DNA from 2 places in the Pseudomonas serbiensis genome. Region 1 is predicted to be linked to the other one. Evidence: predicted binding sites of a transcription regulator. Region 1 holds the regulator's gene; the other holds the start of a gene.

Region 1 (8,218 bases):
CACGAAGCCTTGTCGCAGGCGTTGCACCCTGCCACCTTCCTGATCCACCGCCAGCAGCAGATCAGGGCGAACAGCGCGAATCGCCGCGCTCAACTCGCGTACCTGACGTGGATGCTCGATGTTACGGGCAAAGATAATCAAACCGCCCACTTCGGGCTGACGCAGAAACTGACGATCTTCGGCGGTCAACCAGGTACCGGCGACATCGACCATCAGGGAGCCTTGCAGGCCAGAACTCATAGAAAAACCCTTAACACACCATTGCCAATCAATCCGGGCATGGTGCTTGATCCTGGAGCCTCGCGCAATGCGAGCGCATCCAGGAATCGTCAGGCCTTGGCAGTTGCGGGGGCGCTTGAAGAGCTTTTGGTGCGCGGCTTGAGCTGCGCAGCGATCATTGCGGCATCCGTCACGCCGGTTTCCGCACGCATGCCGGCCGCCAGGAACGGCACCATCAGGCGCATGACCTGCTCGATGGACGTGTTGACGCCGAAATCGGTCTCGGCAATGGCGCGCAAGGCCTTGATACCGGACATGCTGAAGGCTGCGGCACCCAGCATGAAATGCACACGCCAGAACAGCTCGATAGGCGGAATACGCGGGGCAGCTTCATTGACCAGAGTCATGTAGCGGCGAAACACCTTGCCGTACATGTCTTCAAGATAGCGACGCAAATGGCCCTGGCTCTGGCTGAACGCAAGCCCCAGCAGGCGCATGAAGATCGACAGGTCATTGCCGCTGCGCGGCTGAACGACCAGAGCCTGCTCGACGAGCATTTCCAGCAGCTCTTCAAGGGTTGGCTTTTGCTCGGGCCTGGCCTGACGACGTTCCAGCTCGCGTTCGAGACTGATGCAGAACGGCCCCAGAAAACGCGAGAACACAGCCTGGATCAAGGCCTTCTTGGAGCCGAAGTGATAGTTCACTGCAGCCAGATTGACCGACGCCTTGCTGGTAATCAGACGCAAGGAGGTTTCAGCAAAGCCTTTTTCTGCGAACAATTGCTCGGCAGCATCAAGAATGCGTTCAACGGTTTCCGACTGGGCCATGGCTCTCTGCCTAACAAACGAACGTTTGAAACATACGTATCAGCCGGGCCTCTTGTCAAGCGCGGGCGTTCATATTGTGGCCGAACAGTCACGTATCGAGCTTCCAGGCGACGGGCTGTAACGACCGTCTGGCGACGAAAATGAAAAGGACGATTGCCAACACGCCTTCACTGTATATAATCCCAGTCACTGTATAAAAAGACAGAGCGCCTGCCATGATCAAACTGACGCCACGCCAAGCCGAGATTCTGGGCTTCATCAAACGCTGCCTCGAAGACAATGGCTACCCGCCTACCCGCGCCGAAATCGCTCAGGAGCTGGGTTTCAAATCTCCCAACGCGGCCGAAGAACACCTCAAGGCACTGGCCCGCAAGGGCGCCATTGAAATGACTCCGGGCGCGTCACGCGGCATCCGCATTCCGGGCTTTGAAGCCAAGCCCGACGAAAACAGCCTGCCCATCATCGGTCGCGTTGCTGCCGGCGCCCCGATCCTGGCCCAGCAACATATCGAAGAGTCCTGCAACATCAACCCGACCTTCTTCCACCCAAGTGCCGATTACCTGCTTCGGGTACACGGCATGAGCATGAAGGACATCGGCATTCTGGACGGCGACCTGCTGGCCGTGCATACCACTCGCGAGGCCCGCAACGGCCAGATCGTCGTGGCACGGATCGGCGACGAGGTCACGGTAAAACGCTTCAAACGTGAAGGCAGCAAGGTCTGGCTCATTGCTGAAAACCCGGAGTTCGCACCCATTGAGGTCGATCTCAAGGATCAGGAGCTGGTGATCGAAGGCCTGAGTGTCGGCGTCATTCGCCGCTAAGGAGACGTTATGCAGTTCCATCAAGCACCGCACACGCAATTACCACTGTTCGAGGCGTTCCTGGCCCAGCCACTCGCCCCGATGATTGCCGAAGATACCGAAAAGGCCTGGGGCAGCGAGCCAGAAGCCTTCAGTGAACTGACGTTGCGTGGTGCAGCCGGGAGCTGCCTCAGTCTGATGGCACCCATCCTTCGGGAACTGAGCCAGGACACCAACGACCGCTGGCTGACTCTGATTGCACCGCCCCCAAGCCTTACCCAGACATGGCTGAGGGATGCAGGGCTCAACAGAGAGCGAATCCTGCTATTGCAACCTCGGGGAAATCAAAGCGCACTGGAGTTGACTCGCGAAGCGCTCAGACTGGGACGCAGTCACACGGTAGTCAGCTGGATAAACCCGCTGGGCTCCGCTGCTCGTCAGCAACTGGTGAAAGCAGCGCGGATCGGGGATGCACAGAGTTTGAATATTCGACTGGGCTGATTGATTGCCCAGTCGTCAATGAAGGACCCGAGGCCCCGAGTCCTTCTCAAGCTCACCTTCAGCCAACCGTCCGGCCATCTGCACACCTACGCTCAGCATCGCCTTGGCAATCTCGACATGCTGACCCTGCATGAAAGACTTGGCATCCGCCGAGAAATCAAGGGTAACCAGCGCCCCTTCATCATCAGCACGACGCAACTCTATGCGGCCGTCAGGTAGTTCGACAATTTCAAGAAAAGAGGTAGGCATCAGGACAAATACTCCGCGAAAGGCCGACATTGTACCAGTCTGCCAGCTTGTAGATCATTGGTTTTAGCACTCGCTCAAGCCTTCACGAAAACGAATGGCCAGACTCTTTAGTTGTTGCCGCCAGCCTTCCAGTTCCTCACGACCCAACTCATATGCAGGCTCATCATCCAGATTTACCGCGACAATCATCGGCTGGGTCACGTCTCCCTTCGGGGCCTTGGGTGCGCGAGGCGGCTCGAACAAGGCGTTGTAGGCCGCAAGAAGCTGCGCCAGCCAGGTTTCCCGATGCCGCGCCAGCTCGACCAGTTCAGCCATCTCCGGGATCGCCACGGCATCCAGCACTTCCTGAGTCAGCAGCAGTTCGGCACGAGGCGCATTGGCCTGAGGCAAGCGGTAGAAACCGGCAATCTCATGACACAACCCCAGCAGCGCGCCATACAAATGAAACAGGACAGCTTCACGCTCGGCCTGAAGCAGCGCTTGGGCATTGATGGCCTGCCCTTTTTCAGCCTTGCCCAGCGCTTCAAGCGCAAGCCCGGCAAAGTAGATCTTCTGGTTGGTGCGGGTATAGAGCTCATGAGCCATGGCAGCATTCTCCATAACGGTCAGATAAAAAGAACATAGCCACAAGCGCCAAAGCTCCCGACAGGACAACCCCGCCAAGAGCCTCTCTGGACAACCTGTGCCCGACTGACGCCGGGCAACTTCGGTCAGCGCTTGTCTTCGACCTTCCAGACACCACCATCATAGAAAGCACGCCAGCCGGTCGGCTTGCCTTCCACTTCGGTCTGGACATATTGCTCTTTGGTTTTGCGGCTGTAACGGATTACCGCCGGACGGCCATCGGGGTCTTTCTTCGGCGCTTCGCAGAGGAAGTGATACTTGGGATCGATTTCATCCTTGTGCGGCACAATCTCAATGACCAACGGCGCACGGGTTTCGCGGTTCTTCGGGAACTGGCTTGCGGCCAGGAACAGGCCGGAAGCACCGTCGCGCAGGATGTAGGTGTCATCAACCTTGTCGCACTTGAGCTCAGGCATCTTCACCGGGTCCATCTTCGGTGGTGCGGCATCACCGCTCTTGAGCAGCTTGCGGGTGTTCTTGCACTCGGCATTGGTACAGCCGAAGAACTTGCCGAAACGCCCGGTCTTGAGCTGCATCTCACTGCCGCACTTGTCGCACTCAAGGCTCGGACCTTCGTAGCCCTTGATCCGGTAAGTACCCTCTTCGATCTCGTAACCCGAGCAATCCGGGTTGTTGCCGCAGATATGCAGCTTGTGTTTCTCATCCAGCAGATAGGCATCCATGGCCGTGCTGCAGACCGGGCAGCGATGCTTGCCACGCAATACGCGGGATTCGGACTCACCTTCGTCATCCTCGGCGATCTCGTCACCGGGCGTCAGGTTGACCGTTGCCTTGCAGCGCTCCTTCGGCGGCAGGCTGTAGCCCGAGCAACCGAGGAATACACCAGTCGACGCGGTACGGATCTGCATCGGGCGACCACACACCTTGCACGGAATGTCGGTCATTACCGGCTGGTTGGCGCGCATGCCGCTGTCGGGAGCCTCGGCCACTTCGAGCTTCTTGCGGAAGTCGCCGTAGAACTCGTCCAGCACGTTCTTCCAGTCACGCTGCCCCTGGGCCACATCGTCGAGGTTCTCTTCCATCCCGGCGGTAAAGCCGTAGTCCATCAGGTTGGAAAAGCTCTCGGACAGGCGACCGGTCACGATATCGCCCATTTTTTCCGAGTAGAAACGGCGATTATGCAATGCAACGTAGCCACGGTCCTGAATGGTCGAAATGATCGCCGCATAGGTCGAAGGACGACCGATACCGCGCTTTTCCATTTCCTTGACCAGGCTTGCTTCGGAGTAACGCGCTGGCGGCTTGGTGAAGTGCTGGCTCGGGTCCAGTGTCACCAGTTTCAGGGTTTCGCCCTGAGCCATGTCCGGCAACACGCCGTCATCGCCCGGTTTGGATATCTGCGGCAATACGCGGGTGTAACCGTCGAACTTCAGGATGCGGCCCTTGGCACGCAGCTCGAAATCACCGGCAGCAACGCTGACCGTGGTCGACAGGTACTGAGCCGGAGGCATCTGGCAGGCCACGAACTGGCGCCAGATCAACTCGTAAAGGCGCTCGGCATCACGCTCCATGCCTGTCAGCTTGCTTGGATGGGTATTGACGTCGGACGGACGAATCGCTTCGTGAGCCTCTTGTGCGCCTTCCTTGCTGCTGTAGACATTCGGGGATTCCGGCAGGTATTTCTTGCCGAACTCAGTCTCGATGTAGGTGCGCGCCATACTGACGGCATCGGCCGACAGGTTGGTGGAGTCGGTACGCATGTAGGTGATGTAGCCCGCTTCATACAAGCGCTGGGCCATCATCATGGTTTTCTTCACGCCAAAGCCCAGGCGGTTACTGGCAGCCTGCTGCAGAGTGGAGGTGATGAACGGTGCCGACGGCTTGCTGCTGGTCGGCTTGTCTTCGCGCTTGACGATGCTGTAGCTGGAAGCCTTGAGCTTTTCCAGAGCCGCCATGGCCTGGGCTTCGTTGAGCGGCTTGAAGGCCTCACCGTTTTCCCTGGCGACTTCAAAGCGCACATTGGCGCCCTTGGCAGTGCCCAGGTCGGCATGGATTTCCCAATACTCTTCAGGATTGAACGCGCGAATCTCACGCTCACGCTCAACCACCAGCTTCACGGCAACCGATTGCACACGACCGGCTGACAGGCCACGGGCAACCTTTTGCCAGAGCAGCGGCGACACCATGTAGCCCACGACGCGGTCGAGGAAGCGACGGGCCTGCTGGGCGTTCACACGGGCGATATCCAGCTCGCCTGGCTTTGAAAAGGCTTCCTGGATGGCTTTCTTGGTGATTTCGTTGAACACCACGCGCTTGAAGCGGCTGTCATCTCCACCGATGGCTTCGCGCAGGTGCCAGGCAATGGCTTCCCCTTCGCGGTCCAAGTCCGTTGCGAGATAGATGGTGTCGGCATCCTTGGCGAGCTTGCGCAGCTCTTCGATCACCTTTTCCTTGCCGGGAAGGATTTCGTATTTGGCCTTCCAGCCGTGTTCGGGGTCGACGCCCATGCGCGACACCAACTGGCGCCGGGCCTTCTCCTTGGGACTCAGTGCGGGCGCTTCGCTCGCAGTTGCCTTGCCACGCTTTGCGGCAGGTTCCTTGGCGGCACTAGCCGAACCGCTGGTGGGCAGGTCTCGGATATGGCCGATACTCGACTTCACCACGTACTGGTTGCCCAAATACTTGTTGATGGTCTTGGCCTTAGCCGGGGATTCCACGATGACCAGCGATTTGCCCATGGATCAGAAAATTCCTGAAAACTAGATGAAAGACGGAGTGCAGCTTATAAAGGCCACGCTATATATAGTGGCAACAGAGTGAGGTCAAGCACAGGCTGTTGTGCGATCCCGACTCACGGACGGGTAAAGAGACTTGGCTCGACCTGAACCAAAGCAAAGCGTGGCACTTGCTCGCCGTCAACCTCGACGGACTCCTGGAACATGCTCAAAGGACGTACCCACATCCCGAAATCACCGTAAAGAGCCTGATAGAACACCACTTCTTCCTCGGTCTCGGAATGCCGCGCAACGCTGAACACCCGGTACTCCGGGCCTTTGTAATGGCGGTAGAGCCCTGGCTGTAATTGCATGCTGTTGCCCTCGTGAAACATGACTGAAACAACGGGTAAAAAAATTGCTTTTTCCAAAATACAAAAGCCGGGGACCCGGCCCCGGCTCGCATCATTTCAAGGCCTGTTGACAACAACAGGCCCCGAAAAACTCAGATGCGTTCAAAAACAGTGGAAATGCCCTGCCCCAGACCAATGCACATGGTCGAGACACCGAGATTGCCGCCATTCTGCTTCATTACATTGAGCAAAGTACCCGAAATACGCGCACCGGAACATCCAAACGGATGGCCCAAGGCGATAGCACCGCCGTTCAGATTAACCTTCTCGTTCATCTTGTCGAGCACTTTCAAATCCTTGAGCACTGGCAAGGCCTGTGCAGCGAAGGCTTCATTGAGCTCGAAGAAGTCGATATCGGCAATGCTCAGACCTGCGCGCTTGAGGGCTTTCTGAGTTGCCGGCACAGGACCGTAACCCATGATTGCCGGGTCAACGCCCGCCACAGCCATGGAGCGGATCACTGCCATCGGCTGGATACCCAGGTCCTTGGCACGCTGGGCGGACATGACGATCATGCACGACGCACCATCGGTGATCTGCGATGACGTACCCGCCGTCACAGTACCGCCCTTGGGGTTGAATGCAGGCTTGAGCGCCGCAAGACTTTCAAGGGTGGTATCGGGACGGATGGTTTCGTCATAGTCGAAAACCTTGAGGAAACCGTCTTCGTCATAACCCTGCATCGGGATGATCTCGTCCTTGAACTTGCCCTCAAGCGTTGCCTTGTGGGCAAGCTGGTGGGAGCGCAGACCGAAGGCGTCCTGTTGCTCACGGGTAATGCCGTGCATCTTGCCGAGCATTTCGGCAGTCAGGCCCATCATGCCCGACGCCTTGGCGGCGTACAGGGACATGTGCGGGTTCGGGTCGACGCCATGCATCATCCCGACGTGGCCCATATGCTCGACACCACCGATCACGAATACATCGCCGTTGCCGGTCATGATTGCCTGTGCCGCGGTATGCAGCGCGCTCATGGACGAACCACACAGGCGGCTCACGGTCTGGGCCGCCGAGGTGTGCGGGATCTGGGTCAGCAACGACGCCATGCGCGCGATGTTCCAGCCTTGCTCCAGGGTCTGGTTGACGCAGCCCCAGATGACATCTTCCACCTCGGCCGGGTCGATCTTCGCGTTGCGCTCCAGCAGCTTGCTGATCAGGTGCGCCGACATGTCTTCAGCGCGGGTGTTGCGGTGCATGCCGCCCTTGGAGCGGCCCATCGGGGTGCGACCGAAGTCGACAATCACGACGTCTCTTGGATTCAAGCTCATACGTTCATTCCTCAGAAGGCGCTTAACCGAAGAAGCTCTGGCCTTTACTGGCCATTTCACGCAGCTTCGCGGTCGGTTGATACAAGGCACCCAGCTCGGCATATTGGTCAGCGAGGGCAACGAATTGGGCGACGCCGATGGAGTCGATGTAACGCAGCGCACCACCACGGAACGGAGGGAAACCGATGCCGTAGATCAAGCCCATGTCGGCTTCAGCGGCGGTTTCAACGATGCCGTCTTCCAGGCAGCGCACGGTTTCCATGCACAGCGGGATCATCATCCAGTTGATGATGTCTTCATCGCTCACTTCACGCTGCTCGTAGACAATCGGCTTGAGAACGTCCAGTACGGCAGGATCGCTGACCTTTTTAGGCTTGCCCTTCTTGTCTGTCTCGTAGGCATAGAAGCCCTTGCCGTTCTTCTGGCCAAGGCGCCTGGCCTCATACAGCACATCCACGGCAGAACGACGGTCGTCCTTCATGCGATCCGGGAAACCTTCGGCCATGACGTCACGACCATGGTGACCGGTGTCGATACCGACCACGTCCATCAGGTACGCAGGCCCCATGGGCCAACCGAACTTCTCCATGACCTTGTCGATGCGTACGAAGTCCACACCGGCGCTGATCAGCTTGGCGA
Region 2 (8,218 bases), on a different contig from region 1:
ATCCGGCACTCACAATCAGCGCAGCTCCAGCACATCCTGCATGTCATAAAGACCAGGAGCCTTGCCATCGAGCCACATGGCAGCTCGCACAGCACCCTTGGCAAATGTCATGCGGCTGGATGCCTTGTGGGTGATTTCCACGCGCTCGCCATCGGCAGCGAACAAGACCGTATGATCACCCACGATATCGCCAGCCCTGATGGTCGCAAAACCAATCGTCTGACGATCACGGGCACCAGTCTGGCCTTCACGACTATGGACAGCGACCTTCTCCAGATCACGACCCAACGCCTCGGCAACCACTTCCCCCATGCGCAATGCAGTGCCCGAAGGGGCATCGACCTTGTGCCGATGGTGAGCTTCGGTGATTTCGATATCGACATCATCACCCAGCACGCGAGCCGCCGTATCCAGCAGCTTCAGGCAGAGGTTCACACCCACACTGAAGTTGGCAGCGAAAACGATAGGGATCTCTTTCGCCGCCTCAACCAGCTGCAGCTTCTCTTCAGCACTGAAACCCGTGGTGCCGATGATCATGGCCTTGCCCGCCTTGCGGCAGAAAGCCAGATTCTTGAGCGTCACGGTAGGATGCGTGAAGTCGATCAAGACATCGAACTCATCGGCAACCCGGGCAACATCACCCGACAACGGCACGCCGATACGACCCAGCGCAGCCAGCTCTCCGGCATCAGCGCCCACCAGCGTGCTATCAGGACGATCAATGGCAGCAGTCAGCCCGGCGCCCGGCGCCGACAGAACCGCCTCAATCAAAGTCTTACCCATGCGCCCCGCGGCGCCTACCACAGCAATACGTCGCATAACCTTCTCCTGCCGAATCAGCCCTTACAAGTCACCGAAGAAACGCTTCACACCCTCGAACCAGCCACTGGCCTTCGGAGAATGAGAGTCGTCGCCTTCAAGCGAGGTACGGAACTCTTCGAGCAGTTCACGTTGACGCTTGCCGAGATTGACCGGGGTTTCAACCGCGACACGACACATCAAGTCGCCAGCGCCGCCGCCACGCACCGGAGCCACACCCTTGCCACGCAAGCGGAACTGCTTGCCGGTCTGAGTACCCTCAGGGATCTTCAACTTGACCCGACCATCCAGCGTCGGCACTTCAAGCTCGCCACCCAGGGCCGCATCAGTGAAGCTGATTGGCACTTCGCAATACAGATGCTTGCCGTCGCGCTGGAAAATGGCGTGCTCACGCACATTGATCACAACGTACAGGTCGCCGGTCGGCCCACCCTGAGAACCCACCTCACCTTCGCCGGACAGGCGAATGCGGTCACCGGTATCGACACCTGGCGGAACCTTGACCGAGAGGGTCTTGGATTCTTCGACACGACCTTCGCCATGGCACGAATCGCACGGATCGGAAATGATCTTGCCGTGACCATGGCAACGAGGACAGGTTTGCTGCACGGAGAAGAACCCCTGCTGCATGCGCACCTGACCAATACCGCCGCACGTCGGGCAAGTGACCGGCGAAGAGCCTTTCTTCGCGCCACTGCCATCGCAAGGCTTGCAGTTGACCAGCGTCGGAACACGGATATTCACGGTCGTACCGCGAACCGCTTCTTCAAGGTCCAGCTCAAGGGTATAGCGCAGATCGCTGCCGCGCTGCGCGCCACCACGACCGCCACCACCACGACCACCGCCGAAGAAGTCGCTGAACACATCACCGAAAATATCGGAGAAGTTCGCACCGCCAGCACCACCACCGAAACCGCCGCCACCCATGCTAGGGTCTATGCCGGCATGGCCGTACTGATCGTACGCCGCACGCTTGCTGGCATCGGACAGGACTTCATAGGCCTCATTGGCCTCTTTGAACAGCTCTTCCGCAGCCTTGTCATCAGGGTTGCGGTCCGGGTGGTGCTTCATCGCAAGGCGGCGATAAGCCTTCTTCAGCTCAGCCTCGCTGGCACCTCGCTCCACCCCCAACACTTCATAATAATCACGCTTTGCCATAATTCTTCCGCACTCTTGAGGACGTTCGGCAAGACCCTCCTGAGCCTCGCCAAACTCGTTGAGCCCCATACAGGCCCGGACCCAACTCACGTCAATTCAACGATCCTGGTCTTCATTCGACAGCCAGTTACCTGGCTGAGAAAGCGGCAGAACGAGTCGTCACGCAGGAGCATCACGACCTTGCCACATGGCCTGCGGACAAAAATCCGCACGCCGAAATTTTGCTTGTTCCAGACACGCCAACGCGGGAGCAAGCTCCCGCGCGGCGACATCCTACCAGCCACCGCTCGGAACGGGTCAACTGGCTTTCAAGCAAGCATGTGCTTACTTGTGGTCTTTCACTTCTTCGAACTCGGCATCGACAACGTCATCAGCCTTGGCTTTCTCTTCAGCAGGCTGAGCAGCAGCCTCTGGGTTCTCGGCCTGCTCAGCGTACATTTTCTGAGCGATTGGCGCGGAAACCTTGGACAGCTCTTCGATCCTGGCTTCGATAGCAGCCTTGTCGTCGCCTTTGACGGCAGCTTCCAGAGCAACCAGAGCAGCCTCGACAGCAGTCTTCTCTTCTGCGGTCACTTTGTCGCCAGCATCGCTGATCATCTTGCGAGTCGAGTGAACCAGTGCATCACCCTGGTTACGGGCAGATGCCAGCTCTTCGAACTTGCGGTCTTCTTCGCTGTTGGCTTCAGCGTCGCGGATCATCTGCTGGATTTCTTCATCCGACAGACCCGAGTTGGCCTTGATCACGATGGACTGCTGCTTGCCGGTCGCCTTGTCTTTCGCGCCTACGTGCAGGATGCCGTTGGCGTCGATGTCGAAGGTAACTTCGATCTGTGGAACGCCACGTGGCGCTGGTGGGATCTCGGCCAGGTCGAACTTGCCCAGGGACTTGTTCTGACCGGCTTGCTTACGCTCACCTTGCAGCACGTGAATGGTTACAGCGTTCTGGTTGTCATCGGCAGTCGAGAACACTTGCGATTTCTTGGTAGGAATCGTGGTGTTTTTCTCGATCAGCGCAGTCATCACGCCGCCCATGGTTTCGATACCCAGAGTCAGCGGGCTGACGTCCAGCAGCAGAACGTCCTTGACGTCACCGGCCAGTACCGCGCCCTGGATAGCAGCACCCATGGCAACAGCTTCGTCAGGGTTGACGTCTTTACGAGCTTCTTTACCGAAGAACTCTGTCACCAGCTTCTGGACCAGCGGCATACGAGTCTGGCCACCGACCAGGATCACGTCGTTGATCGCGCCGATGTCGATGCCGGCATCTTTCAGAGCAATACGGCATGGCTCGATAGTGCGCTGAACCAGGTCTTCAACCAGAGATTCCAGCTTGGAGCGCGAGATTTTCACGTTCAAGTGCTTTGGACCGGTAGCGTCTGCAGTGATGTACGGCAGGTTGACGTCGGTCTGCATGCTGGAAGACAGCTCGATCTTGGCTTTTTCAGCAGCTTCTTTCAGACGCTGCATCGCCAGCGGGTCACCTTTGAGGTTCATGCCGCTTTCTTTCTTGAATTCGTCGACGAGGTAGTCGATCAGACGAATGTCGAAGTCCTCACCACCCAGGAAGGTGTCGCCGTTGGTTGCCAGCACTTCGAACTGGTGCTCGCCGTCAACTTCAGCAATTTCGATGACCGAAACGTCGAAAGTACCGCCACCCAGGTCATAAACGATGACAGTGTGGTCGCCCTTCGCCTTGTCCATGCCGTAAGCCAGAGCGGCTGCGGTTGGTTCGTTGATGATACGTTTGACGTCCAGACCCGCGATGCGACCGGCATCCTTGGTGGCTTGACGCTGGCTGTCGTTGAAGTAGGCCGGAACGGTGATGACCGCTTCGGTGACGGTCTCGCCGAGGTAGTCTTCGGCGGTCTTCTTCATTTTCTTCAGGATTTCGGCAGAAATCTGAGGAGGAGCCATCTTCTGGCCATTTACTTCAACCCAGGCGTCGCCGTTGTCAGCCTTGGCGATCTTGTACGGAACCATCTGGATGTCTTTCTGTACGACGTCTTCTTCGAAGCGACGGCCGATCAGACGCTTTACTGCGTACAGAGTGTTGTGCGGGTTGGTTACTGCCTGACGCTTGGCGGACTGGCCGACCAGGATTTCACCATCGTTGGCGTAGGCAATGATCGAAGGAGTAGTACGAGCGCCTTCGGCGTTCTCGATAACCTTGACGTTGCCGTTTTCCAGAATAGAGACGCAGGAGTTGGTGGTCCCTAGGTCAATACCGATAATCTTGCCCATCTTTGACTCTCCCGAAACTTTTGATTTGGTTGCCGCAACTGCGTTTACAAATTGCGGTAGCTCTTAAACGCTTGGCCTATAAATGGGGGCCAGACAGCTGATTTCAAGCCTGCTCATCAATTGATGGCGAAACAGGCGACGGTGCCTTGCTGACCACGACCATGGCCGGACGCAGCAGACGACCGTTGAGCTGATAACCCTTCTGGAACACTTTCAGAACGCTGTTTGGTTCGACATCCGCGCTTTCCTGCATCGCCATTGCCTGATGATGTTCGGCATTGAATGGCTGGCCGTGCGGGTCGATTGCTTCCAGTTGATAGCGCTTGAGGGTGTCGTTGAACATCTTGAGCGTCAGCTCGATACCTTCACGCATCGGACGAATGCTTTCGTCGTCCGGGCTGGACAGGTCCAGGCCACGCTCCAGGCTGTCCACGATAGGCAGCAGATCGCCAGCGAACTTTTCAAGAGCGAATTTGTGAGCCTTTTCCACATCCTGTTCTGCACGACGACGTACGTTCTGCAGATCCGCAGCAACACGCAGGGACTGGTCTTGTGCCGCAGTCAATTGCTCTTCGAGCACCTGCACACGAGTTGCCAGATCATCACTCGAAGCTGTCTCGCCAGCCTGATCCTGGGTTTGCGCATCCAGATTCTGTTCGTCAGCCATAGTGTTCTCCTCTCAAAAACGTCCGCGAACCCATCTCGCGCTTCTGCCCCCCTATATGGGAACGTATTTTCAGGCTTCAAGGGCCCGACACGATGGATATGTGCATTGCCTGAAAATTTTCCTCTGCCGTCGAAGCGCTGAGCGGACCAGTTTTCATTACTGCCAGGACTAAAAAAGCTCGTTACCCGATCAAATCGAGCTAAGTGCAAGCATTGTCAGAACCAAATAAAACACTGTATAAATAACCAGACAAATCGCTTGGGAGCCACTCCATGCTGGTGCACCTTTCCGTACATAACTACGCCATCGTCGAACACCTTGATCTGGAACTGGATCGAGGCATGAGCGTAATCACTGGCGAAACCGGTGCCGGCAAGTCGATCATGCTCGACGCCCTGGGCCTGACGCTCGGCGACCGCGCCGACAGTGGCGTCGTCCGCCCCGGAGCCGACAAGGCCGATATCCTGGCCACCTTCGATCTGTCCGATATTCCCGAAGCGCAAACCTGGCTGAAAGAGCGCGACCTGGACAACGACGGCCCGTGCATTCTGCGACGGGTCATAACAACCGAAGGGCGCTCGCGCTCCTACATCAATGGCACGCCCTGCCCCCAAGGCGACCTGAAAGCACTCGGCGAACTGCTGATCGATATCCACAGCCAGCATGAACACCAGTCACTCCTGAAAACCGACACCCACAGACGCCTGCTGGACGAGTACGCCGGCGCGACCGAACTGGCACGCCAGGTTCAACTGGCAGCCCAGCGCTGGCGCCAGACCCGCCAGGAACTGGAGCGACTCTCCAACTCCGGCGACGAACAGCGTGCCAGACACCAGTTGCTCAGCTATCAACTGGAAGAGCTGGAAGGCCTGAGCCTGGGCGAGAACGAGCTGGAACAGCTTGAGCAGGAACACAAGAACCTGACCAATGCAGAAAGCCTGCTGAGCATCTGTCGTCAGGTCGTCGAACAGTGCAGCGAGAGCGATTCGGGCAATGTCCTGAACGCCCTGACCGCCAGCCTGAATCGCCTCGGCAGCATCAACAACTCACCAACCGCCCTGAGCGAAGCCACCGGCCTGCTGTCCAGCGCGCAGATACAGATAGAAGAAGCCGTTGGAGAGCTGAATCGTTTCCTGGATCATTTCGACGCAGACCCTGCACGCCTGCAACAACTCGAAGAGCGCCTGGACAGCATCTATACGCTGGCCCGCAAACACCGCATCCAGCCAACCGAACTGAGCACATTGCAGCAAAAGCTTCTGGACGAGATCGAAACACTCAATGCCAACGATGAATCCATCGAGCGGCTTGAGCACGAACTGGCTTCATTTGCACGCCACTATCAGGAAAAAGCCAGGGAACTGAGCGATTCGCGCCAACGCGCCTCAACCGAACTGGCCAGCGCCGTCGAGGAAGAAATCCAGCGCCTGGGCATGCCAGGCGGTCGATTCACCATCGAGTTGAAACCCAATACCGGCAACGACCTGCTTCCCCACGGGCTGGAACAAGTCGAATTGCTGGTCAGCGCCAACCCCGGGCAGCCACTGAAAGCACTGGCCAAGGTAGCCTCGGGTGGTGAGTTGTCACGGATCAGTCTGGCCATCCAGGTGATCACTGCACAGACCTCCCGCGTGCCTACTCTGGTATTTGACGAAGTGGACGTGGGCATCGGCGGCCCGACAGCCGAAATTGTCGGCCAGCTACTGCGCCGCCTGGGCGAGCGCGGGCAAGTCATGACCGTCACCCATCTGCCGCAGGTCGCCGCACAAGGTCATCAGCATCTGTTCGTACACAAGGTCAGAGGCAGCGATGCAACGCGCACCGCTGTATCGAAACTCAACAAGAATGAACGCATAGAAGAAGTGGCACGCATGCTCGGCGGCATCGACCTGACCAAGGAGTCTCTGGCTCACGCGAAGAAAATGGTCATCACCGCAAAAAACTGATGCCCCACAAAGCACAAAGGCGACCCTGAGGTCGCCTTTGTCGTCGCTGGCTTACGCCTTTTTGTTACGAACGTAGAGCACAAGATTGTGATCCACCAGATCGTAACCGTGTCTCTCGACGATTGCCTTCTGCAGCTTCTCGATCTCTTCGTCGAAGAACTCGATCACCTCGCCGGACTCCACATTGACCATATGGTCGTGGTGGCCGCCATCAGCCAGCTCGAACACAGCATGACCGCCGTCGAAATTGTGGCGAACCACCAATCCAGCAGCTTCAAACTGAGTCAGAACACGGTAGACCGTGGCCAGACCGACATCCTCGCTAGCCTCCATCAGCGCCTTGTAGACATCTTCGGCACTCATGTGGCGCTGCTCGGCAGAATCGAGCATTTGAAGGATTTTGACCCGAGGCAATGTCACCTTAAGTCCTGCTTTACGTAGTTCGCTATTTTCAACCATGGTCAGCTTTCTCGCAGACGCTGCTTCGCAGCTTCTCTTAATGCAGGTATGATCCGGGTTTACGTTGTCCCAGCCAAGATAGTGGAAGTCGCCCACCGATGCAAAACACCAAGCTCTTGCTAACCAGTTTCACCCTTGTGGGACTGCTCGCACTCGCCGGTTGTTCATTCCCCGGGGTTTACAAAATCGACATCCAACAGGGAAATGTCGTTACGCAGGATATGATAGACCAGTTACGTCCCGGAATGACCCGGCGACAAGTACGGTTTATCATGGGCAACCCCCTGCTGACTGACACATTCCACACTGATCGCTGGGACTACCTGTACAGTCTGCAGCCCGGTGGCGGTGAACGCCAACAGGAACGCATCAGCCTGATCTTCAATGGCAATGATCAACTGGTCAGCCTTTCCGGAGACTTCATGCCCGGCGTGAGCCGTGATGAAGCCATTCTCGGCAATCGCAGCAACCAGACAGTCCCGGCTGAAGCCCAGCCACAGCAGGCACCCGAAGCGCCAGCCAAGCCAGGCTCGCTGCTGGACCAGATCCAGAAGGATGTGGACAGCGTCGAAACTGTTCCGGTCCCTGTGCAGGAACCTCTGGAAACAACTCCGCATTAATCGGAAACAGTTTCAACAAGAAAGCCCGGCATGCCGGGCTTTTTGCTGTCTGGAGTTTGGAAAAACTCAGGGCATGGCATCTCTGTTCAAGCGTGCCTTTGCAGCACGCAGGCGCCGCACCTCCATCGGGTCAGCCAGCAGCGGGCGATAGATCTCGATGCGATCACCCGCCTCAAGCACACGCACCGAAGGATCTTTCACCACCTTGCCAAAAATGCCCACAGGGCATTGAGCCAGATCCAGTTCAGGAAATTGCTTCTGTATGCTCGAAACGACAAGAGCCTGCTGCACCGATGAGCCAACAGGCA

Evidence for each region. The regulator LexA, encoded in region 1, represses DNA repair genes until DNA is damaged. The targets are predictions, from matches to a motif close to CTGTNTNNNNANACAG.
Region 2: a site for LexA is predicted at 5,119-5,134, ahead of recN (DNA repair protein RecN). Genes of this name have one in related genera too.

Annotation. Positions count from the first base shown of each region.
Region 1 covers NZ_JAUQOO010000003.1:79,609-87,826, forward strand. The annotation lists gene nagZ (beta-N-acetylhexosaminidase) at 1-228, opposite strand, end outside; gene psrA (transcriptional regulator PsrA) at 330-1,046, opposite strand; gene lexA (transcriptional repressor LexA) at 1,262-1,870, shown strand; gene sulA (SOS-induced cell division inhibitor SulA) at 1,880-2,350, shown strand; gene Q6A51_RS05265 (hypothetical protein) at 2,366-2,599, opposite strand; gene Q6A51_RS05270 (DUF6586 family protein) at 2,663-3,184, opposite strand; gene topA (type I DNA topoisomerase) at 3,310-5,922, opposite strand; gene Q6A51_RS05280 (DUF1653 domain-containing protein) at 6,036-6,272, opposite strand; gene fadA (acetyl-CoA C-acyltransferase FadA) at 6,404-7,579, opposite strand; gene fadB (fatty acid oxidation complex subunit alpha FadB) at 7,602-8,218, opposite strand, start outside.
Region 2 covers NZ_JAUQOO010000012.1:68,882-77,099, forward strand. The annotation lists gene dapB (4-hydroxy-tetrahydrodipicolinate reductase) at 16-819, opposite strand; gene dnaJ (molecular chaperone DnaJ) at 844-1,977, opposite strand; gene dnaK (molecular chaperone DnaK) at 2,302-4,218, opposite strand; gene grpE (nucleotide exchange factor GrpE) at 4,322-4,885, opposite strand; gene recN (DNA repair protein RecN) at 5,158-6,831, shown strand; gene fur (ferric iron uptake transcriptional regulator) at 6,883-7,290, opposite strand; gene Q6A51_RS16435 (outer membrane protein assembly factor BamE) at 7,389-7,910, shown strand; gene Q6A51_RS16440 (RnfH family protein) at 7,977-8,218, opposite strand, start outside.